3 regions of the Aminobacter sp. DSM 101952 genome follow, and region 3 is predicted to be linked to each of the others. Evidence: riboswitches for the same ligand, from Rfam matches in the RefSeq annotation. Region 3 holds a riboswitch; each other region holds the start of a gene.

Region 1 (4,783 bases), on a different contig from region 3:
GGCCCTCCGCCGCCACCAGCATGGCCAGCTGATCGGTGCAGACATTCATCGAGACGACGCGTTTCGGCGGCGCGGCGATGGCCGGGGCAGCGGTGCTGGATATGGCCCCCGCCAGCACGAGCAGCCACGCTCGACGGCGGGGGATGCGGAAGCGATCGGTCGGCATGCTGGCTCCCATCAGAACACGCGCGTGAAGCTCAGGCTGAAGGTCCGGCCCGGCGCGCGATAGTTGGTGACGGTCGAATACTGCTCGTCGAACAGGTTCTCGACCGAGAATTTCAGGCTCGACTGCGCATCAAATGTGTAGTTGGCGGCAAAATCCACCGTCACGTAGTCGGGCAGTTTTACTGTGTTCGCAGCGTCGGCGTAGCGCGCTGCGCCGTAGAGCAGCCTGGCGGTCAGGTCCAGGCTGTCGGTCGCGGCAAAACCCAGCTCGGCAGTCGCCTTGAAGCGGTCGCGATAGGGAATGTAGCGGCCGTTGTCCTCGTTCCTGGGCGAGCGGTAGTCGATCGATGCCTTGCCGCTCCAGCGGTCGCCGAACTCGTGCGACAGCGATGCCTCGACGCCCGTCACCTTGGCGCGCGCAACGTTGAAGGGGACGTAGGTGGGCGGGTTGGAGGCGATCGCGTCGCTCAGCCACGTCTGGTAGAAGGCGACGTCGAGCGTCGTGCTGTCGGTAGGCCGCCAGTTGACGCCAAGTTCGTAGGACCGGGATGTCTCCGGCTTCAAATTCGGGTTCGAATAGCCGGGATAATAGAGGTCGTTGAAGGTCGGGGCGCGGAAGCCGGTGCCGTAGGAGGCCCGGGCGACGAGATCGGGCACGATCTCGAAGCTGGCACCGATATTGTAGGTGGTGGCACCGCCGAACTGCTCGTTGTGATCGTAGCGCAGCCCGCTGTCGATGGTCAGCGCGCCATATTCGACCGAATATTGTCCGAACACCGCCCCGAGACCGCGCGAGGTGACGTCGAAATCGACGGTGGTATCGACCTGTTCGCGATAGGCCTCGGCCCCGCCGGTCACGACATGGCGGGCATCGCCGGTCTCGAAGGTCTTTTCGGTCGAGGCGAAGATGCCGTAGCGCTTGGTGTCGAACCTGCTGTCGCCCGGAACCCCGTCACGGAAGTTGGTCGAACTGTCCAGGCTGCTGGACAGCTCGACAGTCGAGGACCAACTGTCGGAGTGCTTCAGCCGCGCACCTGCCTTGCCGGCAAACGTGTCGGTGTCGACTTCATTGCTGGACGGGAAGGTGTCGTCATATTGCGAACGGCCGCGTGCGAACAGGCCGTCGGCATAAAGCCTGCCCCAGTCGAATTCCTTGGCCAGCGAAAAATTCAGCGAGCCCTGCAGGAAGCCGTCATCGTCGGGCTCGTGGCCCCAGGCCAGCGGCGTGGTGAAGTCGTAGCCGCGCGTGCCGAGAATGCTGCCGCCGACGGAGTAGTCGACGCCTCCTTCGCTGCGGCCGCGCACATCGCCCGAGACATAGCCGCCCCATGGGTATGTGACGCCGGTGGTGATGCTGGCGCAGGCACTGCGGCCGTCGGCGCACTGGCCACCTTGCCTGGTGATGATGTTGACGACGCCGCCGATCGCGTCGGCGCCATACTGGGCCGAGTGCGGCCCCTTGGCGATCTCGATTCGTTCGATCGAGGCAAGGGGAATGTTGAAGATCGAGCTGGTGCCGCTGGTTGCCGAGGCGGTGCGGATGCCGTTGACCAGCACCAGAGTCTGCCCGGCCGACATACCGCGCAGGGAGACGTTCGAGGCCGAGCCCTGGCCGCCATAGCCGATGATCGACACGCCGGCGTAGCGCTTGAGCAGCGACGGCAGGTCGGCGGCCGCCGATGTCCGGAGCTCCTCCTCGTCGATGACGGTGACCGACGACGTCGAGCGGACGAGCGCCGTCTCGCGCCGCAGCGGCGTCGACACCACCAGCGGTCGAAGCACGGTCACGTCGTCGCGCGACGGCGACTGCTGCGCGTGGGTTTGCGTCGGAATGACCAGCGCGACGGCGCTGGTGGCGAGGATGAGTCTCTGCAATTCTGCCCCCAAATGGTTCGGTGGGCGCGACAGGCATCGCACCCGGTTCCAAACCGCAGGCAAGACAGGTCGGCAGGCAGACATTGGGACAAGATCGACCCGGCGGCCTTCCGCATGCGGCAACACTTTTCAATGTCACCGCCACGGGCGACCGCGCCTGACCACACCCCGTGGACAAGCATGGGTGACCGGAACGGGCAGGTCTCCTGACTTCCGTGTCATAGCCTTCTTCCGCCTTCCCGAACGCACGAATGCGTTCAGTGGCATGATGGAAGAGGCTCAACGGTTACAGTTGCGGGGGCAGTCGCGGATTTGGCCTTCGGCCTCACCGTGTTCCCTTTTCATCCACCTTTCGGTGGAACCGATTCCGGGGTCGAGACTAGACAGCCGGCGGAAGCCTTGTCAATTGATCTGTTGCTGTCGGACGTCTCGTCGGTTGCGATTGTCGCAAACCGCCCGGTCCGTTGTCGCGATCCCTACATTGTCACGAAGCTTGACCAATACTTGCCGACGCTCAGGGACGGCATGCCGATCAAAGGCGTTGGCCGCGGTGCCAGCGCAGCGACATGCACGACAGGCCGGCGTCGATCTTGCCGATCTCGGTGGTCTTGAGCGCGACCACCTGGTAGCCGAGCTTGTCAAGCATCGCGATGGTCCGGGGGTAATCCGCCCCGACCATCACCACGTCGTTGACGCGCAGCGCGTTGGCCGCCGGCTCCTCGCCCTCGGGGATGAGCACCTCGCGGAAACCCTTGAACACGCCCGAGCGCGCAAGCCGCTTCGTCGACAGCATGGTCTCGCCGTCGAGCAGTGAACAGTCGCTCTTGAAATGCAGCACGCCTTCCGGCGTCTGCACGATCTCGCCCTTGCGCCCGAGCCGGTCGAGGCTGGCGATCAGCCCTTCGGCACCAGCCCGGTCGGTGCGGGCCGACAGCCCGATCATCACGCTTCTCGGCGTCGTCAGCACGTCGCCGCCATCGGCATAGCCGGGCGTGGGCAGGTCGACCACGGTGCCGAACATGGCCTTCAGCGTGGGTGCGATCTCGACGGTTTCCCTGACGCGCGTCTCGGCGCCGGGCCGAAGCAGGATCGCCCCTTCGGGAAACACCAGCGCCGGGTCCTCGACGAAGATCGAATCGGGAAACGCCTCAAGCGCCGGCAGCGCCGTCACCTCCACGCCTGCGGCGCGCATCGTCGCGACATAGGCCGCATGCTCGGCCTTGACGCCGTCATAGGTCGGGTTGCCGCGGTCGTCGGCGCGCAGGCCGTTGACAACCGACCGAGCCGGCTCGCGCACGATGGCCGCGTTGAATTCGTAGACCGCTGGCTTGGACGTCATGTCGGTGCGCTCGTGCTGGTGGGGCGAGGTCCGCAGCCTGCCCGAAACGAAGTGGCATGTCGACGGGGCAGGCACTGGGCCAGCGATCGTCGTCGAGCCGCTATTGCCCCTGCGCCCGCCTGAACTCGCTTGGCGACTGGCCGGCGATGCGGCGGAAGTCGCGGCTGAAATGATAGGGATCGGCATAGCCGCAGCTTAGCGCTACGGCAGCGATCTTGATGTCGGCTGCGATCAGCAGGCGCTTGGCCAGGTTCATGCGCTCGTGGCGGATCCAGTCCATCGGCGTCGTGCCGGTCTTTTGCTTGAACTGCCGGTGCAGTTGCGAGGCGCTGAGGTTGGAGATCGCGGCCAGTTCCTCGATGGGCCAGTTGCGCGCGATGTCGGCGCGCACCTCGCGCATCACCCGCAGCACGCGTTCGCCGCGATCTTCCGAGCTGTCCTGCTCGCCGCGTTCGGCGACGAGCGTTTCGACAAGCCGGGCGACGACGGCGCTCGAAATGGCGTCGGTCGTCTGCCCGCGCCGGGCGAGGTTCTGGATGGCACGCTCGAAGCCGGCAGCGACGCCCTCGCCTTGTGTCGCAAACAGCGGGTTGCCGGCAACACGGAGGAACGAGAACACGGCGTCGAGCCCATGGCCCTCGATGCTCATCCAGAGATAGCGCCAGTGGTCGGCATCGGGGTAGCAGCCATGGGCATATGACATCGACGTGTCGAGCCAGGCGATGGTGCGGGGCCCGGCCGCCGCCCGGCTGCCGCCGGTCTCGATCAGGCCCTGGCCGGACAGCGTGCAGATCAGCGTATGGTGGTGGAAGCGCCTGGTGACGAGGCCGTCGCGATGGCCGAAATGCGTGCGGCCGGCGACAAGGATCTTGTAGGGAAAGGCATCCGCATGCCGGCCCGGCGTGTGGAAGAAGATCGAATTGCTTTCGTCTGTCCCGTTGGTCATTTTTGCGCAGGCGTCGCCGTCGGAGGGTTTCGCCTACTGTACCTGTTTGCAAATCGCGATGCGAGTTTTATCCAGCATCGTGCGAGTGGCATGCATTCATCTCGCCGCCATTGCCGTTAGACTGGATGGTGGCGGCCTCCATGCTGCCGAAAATCCATGACTGGAGCGTCGGATGACCGCTACCCCGAAGGCAAGCGAACACGGCACGGCTTTCGAGCCCTTGTCGGCCACCTTCGCCCAGAACCCCTATCCCGCCTATGCCGCGCTGCGCGACAAGGGCGAGCCGCAGTTCTTCGCCGATTTCGACATGTGGCTGGTGACGCGCTTCGACGATGTTGCTGGCATCGCCCGCGACATCTCGATGGTGCGCTCGCCCGAATTCTTCATGTCCGAGGAAGAGATCACCGAGCAGAAGCGCCTGCAGAACTGGCTCGACATGCCGCATCACCAGCGCTTCG
Region 2 (4,783 bases), on a different contig from region 3:
TCAGGGCTTCACTCATCTGGGATCACCGCTCGATCGTGCCGGTGCGGCGGATCTTCTTCTGGAGAAGAAGGATGCCGTAGAGAAGTGCTTCGGCGGTCGGAGGGCAGCCGGGCACGTAGATGTCGACGGGCACGACGCGATCGCAGCCGCGCACCACCGAATAGGAATAATGGTAGTAGCCGCCGCCATTGGCGCACGAGCCCATCGAAATGACGTAGCGCGGCTCCGGCATCTGGTCGTAGACCTTGCGCAGCGCGGGCGCCATCTTGTTGGTCAGCGTGCCGGCGACGATCATCACGTCCGACTGGCGCGGAGAAGCGCGCGGCGCGATGCCGAAGCGTTCGGCGTCATAACGCGGCATCGAGATGTGCATCATCTCGACGGCGCAGCAGGCCAGGCCGAAGGTCATCCACATCAGCGAGCCGGTGCGCGCCCAGGTGATCAGCGCCTCGGACGAGGTGACGATGAAGCCCTTGTCCGAAAGCTCGCTGTTCAGCTCGCCGAAAAAGGCGTCGTCGGAACCGATGAGCTTGCCGGTGTTAGGATCGATGATGCCTTTCGGCTTCGGCGCGATCAGGGTGCCGGAGGCGTCGTTCAATCCCATTCCAGCGCTCCCTTTTTCCACTCGTAGATAAAGCCGATGGTCAGCACGGCCAGGAAGATCATCATCGACCAGAAGCCGAGCATTCCGATCTCGCCGAAGGACACCGCCCACGGGAACAGGAACGCCACTTCGAGATCGAAGATGATGAACAGGATGGAGACCAGGTAGAAGCGAATGTCGAACTTCATGCGGGCATCGTCGAACGAGTTGAAGCCGCACTCGTAGGCAGAAAGCTTCTCCGGATCCGGATTTCGGTAGGCGACAAGGAAGGGCGCCACGATAAGGGCGATGCCGACGAGTAGCGCCACACCGATGAAGATGACGATGGGCAGATACGAACTCAGGAGAGCGTTCATGCTGCGAATTCCGTTGGTGGCCTATCCACCCAGATTTACAGCACGGGGTCCGTTTCCGGAAGCGCGACGAATTCTCGCCGGCCCTGACGAAACGGTCGTGCTGCAATGCGGCGACGGTTAGCGCAGCCGGTCGGGCGAAGCAAGCCCAACCTTGTCCAAAACGGGGCAAACCCCACCGCTGGACCAAAATCCTGCGCGTGTGGCTCCTGTTTGATTTCCTTCGTCTTTTACTCAACTTTACATTCCTGACAAGCCTGGAACCGCACTCCTGCTAGCATTTGCAGCAAAGGCCGATTCTGGTGCCCCTGCGTCACTCATCCGGAGACTGCGATAGCTTGCCGCAATGAAGGAAAAACTCTCGCTTCCCACCGCCCGCCGCATCGCACTCGCGGCCCAGGGCTTCGCCGATCCGCGCCCGTCCGGCGCGATCACCCGACGTCACCTGCAGCGCGTGCTCGGCCGCACCGGCCTGCTGCAGATCGACTCGGTCAGCGCCGTCGTGCGCGCCCACTACATGCCGCTCTATTCGCGCCTCGGCCCCTACCCCATGGCGCTGCTCGACGACGCCATGCAGCCGAAAAAGCGCATGCTCTTCGAATACTGGGCGCATGAAGCCTCGCTGCTGCCGCTGGAGACCTTTCCGCTGCTGCGCTGGCGCATGGAGCGGGCGGACACCGAGATGTATTCGGGGCTGGCGAAGTTCGGCCGCGAGCAGGCTCCTTACATAGAAGGGATCTATCGCCAGGTGGTCGACCGCGGCCCGATCGCCGCCTCGGACATCGAGGGCGCCAAGGGTTCGGGCGGCTGGTGGGGCTGGAGCCTTGAGAAGCGCGCCTTCGAATGGCTGTTCTGGGCCGGCCGCATCACCACCCATTCCCGCCGCGGCTTCGAGCGTCTCTACGACCTGCCCGAGCGCGTGCTGCCGGCCGACATCTACAACAGCCCTGCCCTGCGGGCCGAAGATGCCCATCGCGAACTGTTGCGAATCTCCGCTCAGGCCCATGGCGTCGCGACCGGCATCTGCCTGCGCGACTATTTCCGCCTGTCGCCGGACGACATGAAGGGCCGGCTCGAAGAGCTGGTCGAGATGGGCGAACTGATTCCCGTGCGCGTCGAAGGCTGGAACAGGCAGGCCTATCTGCATGCCGAGGCCCGCATCCCTCGAAAAGTGCAAGCACGCGCCCTGCTCGCGCCCTTCGACCCGCTGGTGTTCGAGCGCACCCGCGCCGAGCAATTGTTCGACTTCCGCTACCGCATCGAGATCTACACGCCAGCGGACAAGCGCCAGTACGGCTACTACGTCCTGCCCTTCCTGCTCGGCGAACGCATCGTCGCCCGCATCGACCTCAAGGCCGACCGCCCGGCCGGCGTGCTGCGCGTCCACGCCGCCTATGCCGAGCCCTGCGCGCCGCCGGAAACAGCAGCCCAACTCTTTGAAGAACTCAAGCAGATGCGCGACTGGCTCGGCCTCGAACGCATCGAGGTCACGCCCGCCGGCGACCTCGGCCCGGCGCTGAGCGACATTGTTGGTCGCTCCATTGCGTTGACTCCACCCCGCGCGAAAGCCTAAATCGCCCACAGACGGTCCTTCGCCCGCAACGGCGGAGGCTAAGAGGGAATGCGGTGCGGCGCATATGCGCCAAAACCGCGGCTGTCCCCGCAACTGTGAGCGAAGAGCCAGACCCGAAGACCACTGGGATTTCCCGGGAAGGCGGGCGAAGGCGACGATCCGCAAGCCAGGAGACCTGCCGTCGCAGACATTGATCCGATCGCCTGGCGGGTGCCCCGGGCAGGGAGCCTGGATTTGGACTTCGACGACAACCTTCCGGTCGGAACTTCTGACGCATCCGGCGATGCAGCAGGCGCGCGCGCCTGCGACGTGACCATCCTCGTGTGCTCCTCCTGCCGTGACGAAACCGGTTCGGACGCCCATCCCCGCGCCGGAGAAAGACTTGCCGAATCCGCCCGTCGGGCAGCAGTCGGCCAAGGCATCACCGTCCGCACTGTCGAGTGCCTCGGCAATTGCAAGCGCCGCCTGAGTGCCGCCCTGCTCCGGGACGGCGCGTGGAGCTACGTCTTCGGCGATCTCAACGTTTCCTCCGGCGACGATCTCGTCACCGGCGCACAACTGTTCAGCACCTCAACCGACGGCCTGATCCCCTGGCGCGGCCGTCCCGACAGCCTCAAGCGCGGCCTCGTCGCGCGCATCCCTCCGCTTGCTCTCATCAAGGAAGACAAATGACCGCCTCCGTCGAACGCGTTCCCTGCACCGTCGTCACCGGCTTTCTCGGCGCCGGCAAGACCACGCTGCTCCGCAACATCCTCGAGAATTCCAAGGGCAAGCGCCTCGCCATCATCGTCAACGAGTTCGGCGATGTCGGCATCGACGGCGAAATTCTGAAGGGCTGCGGCATCGACGCCTGCCCGGAGGAAAACATCGTCGAGCTGGCAAATGGCTGCATCTGCTGCACCGTCGCCGATGATTTTGTCCCGGCCCTCGACCAGATTCTCGCGCGCACCCCAAAAGTCGACCACATCCTGATCGAGACTTCCGGCCTCGCGCTGCCGAAGCCTCTGGTCCAGGCCTTCCAGTGGCCGACGGTGAAGAGCCGCGTCACCGTCGACGGGGTCATCGCCGTGGTCGATGGCCCGGCTCTCGCCGAAGGCAAGGTCGCCTCCGACATGGAAGCGCTGGCCGCCCAACGCCAGGCCGATGATTCGCTCGATCACGACGACCCTGTCGAGGAGGTGTTCGAGGACCAGGTTGCCTGCGCCGACCTCATCATCCTGTCCAAGTCCGACCTTCTCGACGACGCCGGCCATGCCCGCGCCAGCGCCATCGTCAGCGAGCACCTCGCCCGCGCGGTCAAGATCGTGCCGTCGGCGCATGGCAAGGTCGACCCATCGGTGCTGCTCGGCCTCGGCCTCGCCGTCGAGGACGACATCGAGAACCGCAAGACCCACCACGACGGCGCCTTCGACCACGAGCACGACGATTTCGACACCTTCGTCATCGAGATTCCCTCGATCGCCAACCCCGACGAACTGGCCAAGCGCGTCGCCACGGCCGCCGAGGAAGAAAACGTGCTGCGCGTGAAGGGCTTTGTCGACGTCGGCGGCAAGCCGATGCGCCTGCTCGTCCAGGCCGTCGGCCCGCGCGTCAACCACTACTATGACCGCGCCTGGACCGCCGAGGACGACCGCCGCTCGCGCCTCGTCGTCATTGGCCTCAAGGGCCTCGACCGCCCGGCCATCGAGCGTATCCTGGTCGGCTAAAACGATGTCCCCTCACCCGACCTCCGCTGCGCTCGGTCGACCTCTCTCCAAACTGGAGCGGAGATCGCCGACGTCAGCGCGTGCCTCATCTCCCTGCCGGGGAGAAGGTCGCCCGAAGGGCTGGATGAGGGGGACATTTCGCGCGACCTCAAGCGAGGCGAGCTGATGCACATCCTCACCACCACCTCCGCCTCGCTCGACGACCTCATCGAGCCTGTGGACCTCGGGCAGAAGCCTGCGGATGTGGTGGCGCTGTCCTTCACCGACAGCGATCTGGCAGGCCTCGCCAACGCCTGGAAGGCGGGTGCAGCAAACCTGCCGTCGATGCGGCTCGCCAGCCTGCGCGACCTCCGGCACCCGATGTCGGTCGACCTGTGGATCGACAGCGTGGCTGCCCACGCCAGAGTCATCCTCGTCCGTATCCTCGGTGGTCACGACTGGTGGCGCTACGGCTGCGACCAGCTTGCTGCGGTGGCTCGCGAAAGAGGCATCGCGCTGGCGCTGCTGCCGGGCGAAAGCCATGACGAAGATCTCAGGCTGATCGAAG
Region 3 (4,783 bases):
GTCCCAGACGGGGGCGGTGAATTCGGGCTGGAAACGGGCCTTTTCCAGCACTTCGGGGTCGGCCGAGGTCACACCGCGAAAGGCGCGGTCGTAAGTCGAGCCGGAAATCCCGTTGTCTGCGGCGACCGAGCGGAAGCTCGCTACCCAGCGCTGGAAGCCGGCTTCGGCCGCCGCCGGGCCGGCCGGCAGCATGAATGCCAGCGAAAGGCCGGCGATTGCAGCGGCGCTTGCGAGGCCTCTGGCGGTCTTGCGAAGGGGCATTCTTTCCTCCTTGGAGAGATCAGAAATACGATTCATCGCCGATGCCGGTTATCAATCAGTTTACCATAGCCCCCTTGGGGAACGAAAAGCGGTTCTGGCGATTGTTTCCCGACTGGTTTCGACAATCAAGATCGCGTGATCGATCCTCTTGCCGGCTGCCGGCGAATATGTGAACGCATTCAGTATTCATCAATTCCGCTATGGCAGTGTGCCTGCCCGATACTCGTAATCCTCCATCGGATGAACCAAGCAATGAAAAGAGTTCGCAAGGCAGTTTTCCCGGTCGCGGGCCTCGGCACGCGTTTTCTGCCTGCCACCAAGTCGATCCCCAAGGAAATGCTGACGGTCGTCGATCGTCCAGTGATTCAATACGTGGTCGACGAAGCACGCGAGGCGGGTATCGAACACTTCATCTTCGTCACCGGCCGCAACAAGGCCGTCATCGAAGATCATTTCGACGTCCAGTTCGAACTCTACGACACGCTGGCCCAGCGCGGCAAAAGTGAACAGCTCGAGCGTCTGCAGCGCCTGCAGCCTGCGCCCGGCCAGACCTCGTTCACCCGCCAGCAGGTCCCGCTCGGCCTTGGCCATGCGGTGTGGTGCGCGCGTGAGCTGGTCGGTGACGAGCCCTTCGCGCTGCTCCTGCCCGACATGATCATGCAGTCGGAAAAGAGCTGCATGCGCGAGATGGTCGAGCTTTATGCCGAGACCGGCAACAACATCATCGCGGTGCAGGAATGCGATCCTGCCGAGGCGCACAAATATGGCATCGTCGGCAAGGGCAAGGCGGTCCACACCGGCTTCGAGATCGAAGGCATGGTGGAAAAGCCGAAGCAGGGAACCGCGCCGTCGAACCTGTTCATCAACGGCCGCTACATCCTGCAGCCGGAGATCTTCGACATCCTGGCCAAGCAGGAGCGCGGCGCCGGCGACGAGATCCAGCTCACCGATGCGATGCTGAAGCTGGAGAAGCAGCAGTCCTTCTACGGCTATCATTATCGCGGTCGCACATTCGACTGCGGTTCGCCGGAAGGCTTCGTCGAGGCCAACGTCGCCTTTGCGCTGTCGCGCGCCGACATCAACGAGCGCATGGCCGGCGTCATCGAGGGCTTGCTCGGCGAGATGAAGCCCGGCCGCTGATCCCTGTCGAAATGTCGCCCGCGCGCCAGCTTTGGACGCGCGGAGCGATGGCCATCGGCATCGCAGCCGTATAGACATCTCCTGCCAGGTGCCCGCAGCGATGCGGGAGAATCGGGAACACGGTGCAAATCCGTGGCGTGCCCAACGCTGTAAGAGGGACCGCATCGGCAATAGCCACTGTTCGTAGAACGGGAAGGCGCCGGAGGCGGGCTGAACTCGAGCCAGAAGACCGGCCCGGCAGAAATCGTCCACCGCATGGTCAGGCGGGGGAAACCGATTTGCTCGCCAGGGGACACGCGATGCCGGCCGACCATGCCCATGCCGATTCAGGCTGTTTCGACCTTGCTGCCCAGGATGCCGTCTATCGCGCCATCTTCACGCGGCGCGACGTGCGCAGCCATTTTTTGCCCGATCCGCTCGACGACGAAATGCTGGCGCGCCTGCTGATGGCGGCCCATCACGCGCCGTCGGTGGGTTTCATGCAACCGTGGAACTTCATCGTCATCCGCGATCAACGGCGCAGGCAACAGGTGCGCGACCTGTTCCTGGCCGCCCGCCAGCAGGAACTGCCGCATATCGCCGAGGAGCGGCAGGCGCTGTACCGCAAGCTCAAGCTCGAGGGCATCTGCGAGAGCCCGCTCAACCTCGTCGTCACCTGCGACCGCAGCCGGTCGCGGAACTCGCCGCTGGGGCGATGGCACAATCCCGAGATGGACCTCTACAGCACCGTTTGCGCGGTCCAGAATTTCTGGCTGGCGGCGCGGGCCGAAGGCGTCGGCGTCGGCTGGGTCAGCATCATCGACCGAGAGGCGCTGAAGCGGATGCTCGCCATTCCCGAACATGTCGTGCCGGTCGCCTATCTCTGCGTCGGCCGGGTGTCGGAATTCGCCGCAAGACCCGATCTCGAACGCCATGGCTGGGGCAGCCGGCTGCCGCTTGCCGACCTGATCATGAGCGAGGAGTATTGCGGCGACGGCGAAACGGAGCTGAAAGACGCCGCAGCCAGGCTGGCCGGTACTCCGGTTGGCGCCTAGCGCTGCACCCTCAACCCGACAAAGACGCTGTTGGTCTTGCTGTCGCGGCCGGCCAGGGTGCTGTCGAAGGTTTCGTGGCGCAGCCTGCCGGTGAGGCCGGCATAGCGGTTGAGCCACCAGGTCAGGCCGGCTTCGGCGCTGAGCCTGAGTTCATGGTCGTCCCTGCCAGCATAATCGCGCCAGCCGACGCCGGCCGCGGCAAAGCCGGTGAGGTTGGCGCGAATCTGACGCTCGACGCCGAGGCGGCCGGTGTAGAGCACCGAGCCGCTTTCGCCCGGCGTCGTCGAACCTTCGACCTGCGTCGTCCCGTTGAGCGTAACGATGGTGCCGCGCATCGGCGACCAGCGCAGATCCGCGGCGATCGTCGCCGCCGAAATCGTCTCCAGCCGGTCGTCGTCGAAGTCTTCCGAAAGCCAGCCTGCGGAAATCTCGCCGCCGAACTTCTCGCCCATGTCGAGCTCGACGCCGGCGCGGGCGCCGATCCGGTTGGACGAGCGTTCGAAGCCGGCCGTGTCGAACCTGAGATCGTAGACGCGGCGCCCGTATTCGATCTCGCCGAAGGGTGTCAGCGCCGGGGAAATCTCATATCCGGCACGGAAACGGCCGGTATAGAGCGTCGAGTTCCTGTCTTCCTGCGAAAGCGTGCCGCCGCCCGACAGGTCGGCGTCGCTGAAACTCTCTTTGGCGGCTTCGCCGGTCACGGCAAAGCGCAGCTTGCCGACGTCCTTCTCGACACCGATGCTGCCGTCGAGGGTGTGGCGCACCGGGCGCGACGCGGTGCCGACGATCACCACCGGCGAACTCGCCGATTCCGGGCGGATGTCGTAGCCGAGGGTGGCGATGGTGCGGATATCGTCGGCGAAGTCGAGCTGCAGCCGGCCGTCGATGCCGGCCTCGACATCCTCGACCTCCTGGCCCGAGACGGACTTGCGGACATTGCCGTAGGCGTCGATGGTGGCCGAGTGGCTGTCCCAGTCTGAGGCCGCATTCAGGCGCAGCGTGGTTTCCGACAGCACCGCCGACTTGCCGTCCGAACTCGAATCGGCGTTGGAGGTGGCGGTGACGCCCTGTTCGAGGCTCGGCTTGAGCAGGAAGGTGCCGAAGCGGATGCCTGTCGGCTCGAACGGGTTTTCGTCCGGCACCGGCCTGCGGCCCTCGATCGCTCGCTGACGCTCCGATTCCGGGCCGTTTTCTTCCGCGATCAGCGAATCGACGGTTCCCTGCCGCACCGTGCCGGTGGTCAATTCTTCATCCTGCTCCGGCGTGGCAGCTGTCGTTGCGGCTGCCCTAGCGGGGGCGGCGCGTCTTTCGCGTGCTTCCCTGGAGCGCTGGATTGCGGTCGTCGTCGGACGGCTGGACGGGTTGGCGGCATCGGCCGCATAGGCGTTGGGTGGTTCGCTAAACAGGTCGTCCGTGCCGGCCGGGTCGGTTTGCTCCGGCACGGCGCCAGGGCTGATGGGCTGGTAGGTGGCCGCCTGGTCCTGGATTTCGGGGGCAGGCTGCTGTGCCGGTCGCCGGCGCAACAACTGTGCGGTCGTGTCGGCCTCGTTGACCGCGCCGCGCAGGCCGGCTTCCTGGGCATGCACCGGCAGGGCGCAAAGCAGGGTTGCTGCGCTTGCCGTTGCCAGCAAGAAGCGCAATCCCGCACCGCTCATTCGCCTGTTTTGCCCTGGCCTGACCTGCGCCATCTTCACCACTGCTTCGCCGGCGCAAGGGGCCGCACTTACCAACTGGTAAATCGCCATGGTTAACGGAGCGTTTCCAGCCGCCGCCAGGGCCGGCCGTGCCGGGCGGATAATCATGGACAGAGGCGGTACGACGCGCTAACGCATGCGCCATGCACGCTGGATCGCTGAAAAAAGAGCCGGACCCGCAGGCGTCGATCGCCTCGGCGCTCCGCACCGTCGCTACCGAGCAGGTCGGCATCGCCGCGCTTGCCGCCGCGCTCGATGGCCCCTTGGCGGACCCCTTCGCCAAGGCTGTCTCGATCCTGGGCCAGCTCAGCGGCCGGGCGATCATCACCGGCGTCGGCAAGAGCGGACATATCGGCTCCAAGCTGGCGGCGACCTTCGCCTCGACCGGAACGCCGGCCTATTTCGTGCACCCCTCGGAAGCCATCCATGGCGACCTCGGCATGATCACCAAGGACGACGCCATCGTCGCGCTGTCCTGGTCGGGCGAGACCGCCGAGCTCAAGGGCATCGTCGCCTATTCGAGGCGCTTTTCGATCCCGCTGATCGCGCTTACCGCAGGCGATTCTTCGGCGCTGGCGCGCCAGGCCGACGTCGTCCTGTCGCTGCCGCGTGCGCCGGAGGCCTGTCCGCACGGCCTTGCGCCCACGACCTCGA

Evidence for each region. A riboswitch is a leader RNA that binds a small molecule or an ion and turns the genes downstream of it on or off. The one in region 3 is predicted to bind cobalamin.
Region 1: it holds a riboswitch for cobalamin, as region 3 does, so the genes downstream of both, ASC75_RS24900 (TonB-dependent receptor) here and bluB (5,6-dimethylbenzimidazole synthase) in region 3, are expected to answer to the same signal.
Region 2: it holds a riboswitch for cobalamin, as region 3 does, so the genes downstream of both, ASC75_RS01005 (DUF1636 family protein) here and bluB (5,6-dimethylbenzimidazole synthase) in region 3, are expected to answer to the same signal.

What each region holds. Positions count from the first base shown of each region.
Region 1 is NZ_LMCL01000035.1:176,867-181,649, forward strand. Features, by position in the region: gene ASC75_RS24895 (ABC transporter substrate-binding protein) at 1-166, opposite strand, end outside; gene ASC75_RS24900 (TonB-dependent receptor) at 178-1,953, opposite strand; cobalamin riboswitch at 2,219-2,421, opposite strand; gene ASC75_RS24905 (arginine deiminase family protein) at 2,573-3,379, opposite strand; gene ASC75_RS24910 (AraC family transcriptional regulator) at 3,480-4,325, opposite strand; gene ASC75_RS24915 (cytochrome P450) at 4,498-4,783, shown strand, end outside.
Region 2 is NZ_LMCL01000001.1:202,875-207,657, forward strand. Features, by position in the region: gene ASC75_RS00985 (NADH-quinone oxidoreductase subunit C) at 1-16, opposite strand, end outside; gene ASC75_RS00990 (NADH-quinone oxidoreductase subunit B) at 23-604, opposite strand; gene ASC75_RS00995 (NADH-quinone oxidoreductase subunit A) at 595-960, opposite strand; gene ASC75_RS01000 (winged helix-turn-helix domain-containing protein) at 1,304-2,530, shown strand; cobalamin riboswitch at 2,526-2,728, shown strand; gene ASC75_RS01005 (DUF1636 family protein) at 2,840-3,202, shown strand; gene cobW (cobalamin biosynthesis protein CobW) at 3,199-4,236, shown strand; gene ASC75_RS01015 (cobaltochelatase subunit CobN) at 4,402-4,783, shown strand, end outside.
Region 3 is NZ_LMCL01000032.1:127,386-132,168, reverse strand. Features, by position in the region: gene ASC75_RS20705 (lytic murein transglycosylase) at 1-261, opposite strand, end outside; gene galU (UTP--glucose-1-phosphate uridylyltransferase GalU) at 514-1,401, shown strand; cobalamin riboswitch at 1,471-1,654, shown strand; gene bluB (5,6-dimethylbenzimidazole synthase) at 1,701-2,435, shown strand; gene ASC75_RS20690 (outer membrane beta-barrel protein) at 2,432-4,090, opposite strand; gene ASC75_RS20685 (KpsF/GutQ family sugar-phosphate isomerase) at 4,273-4,783, shown strand, end outside.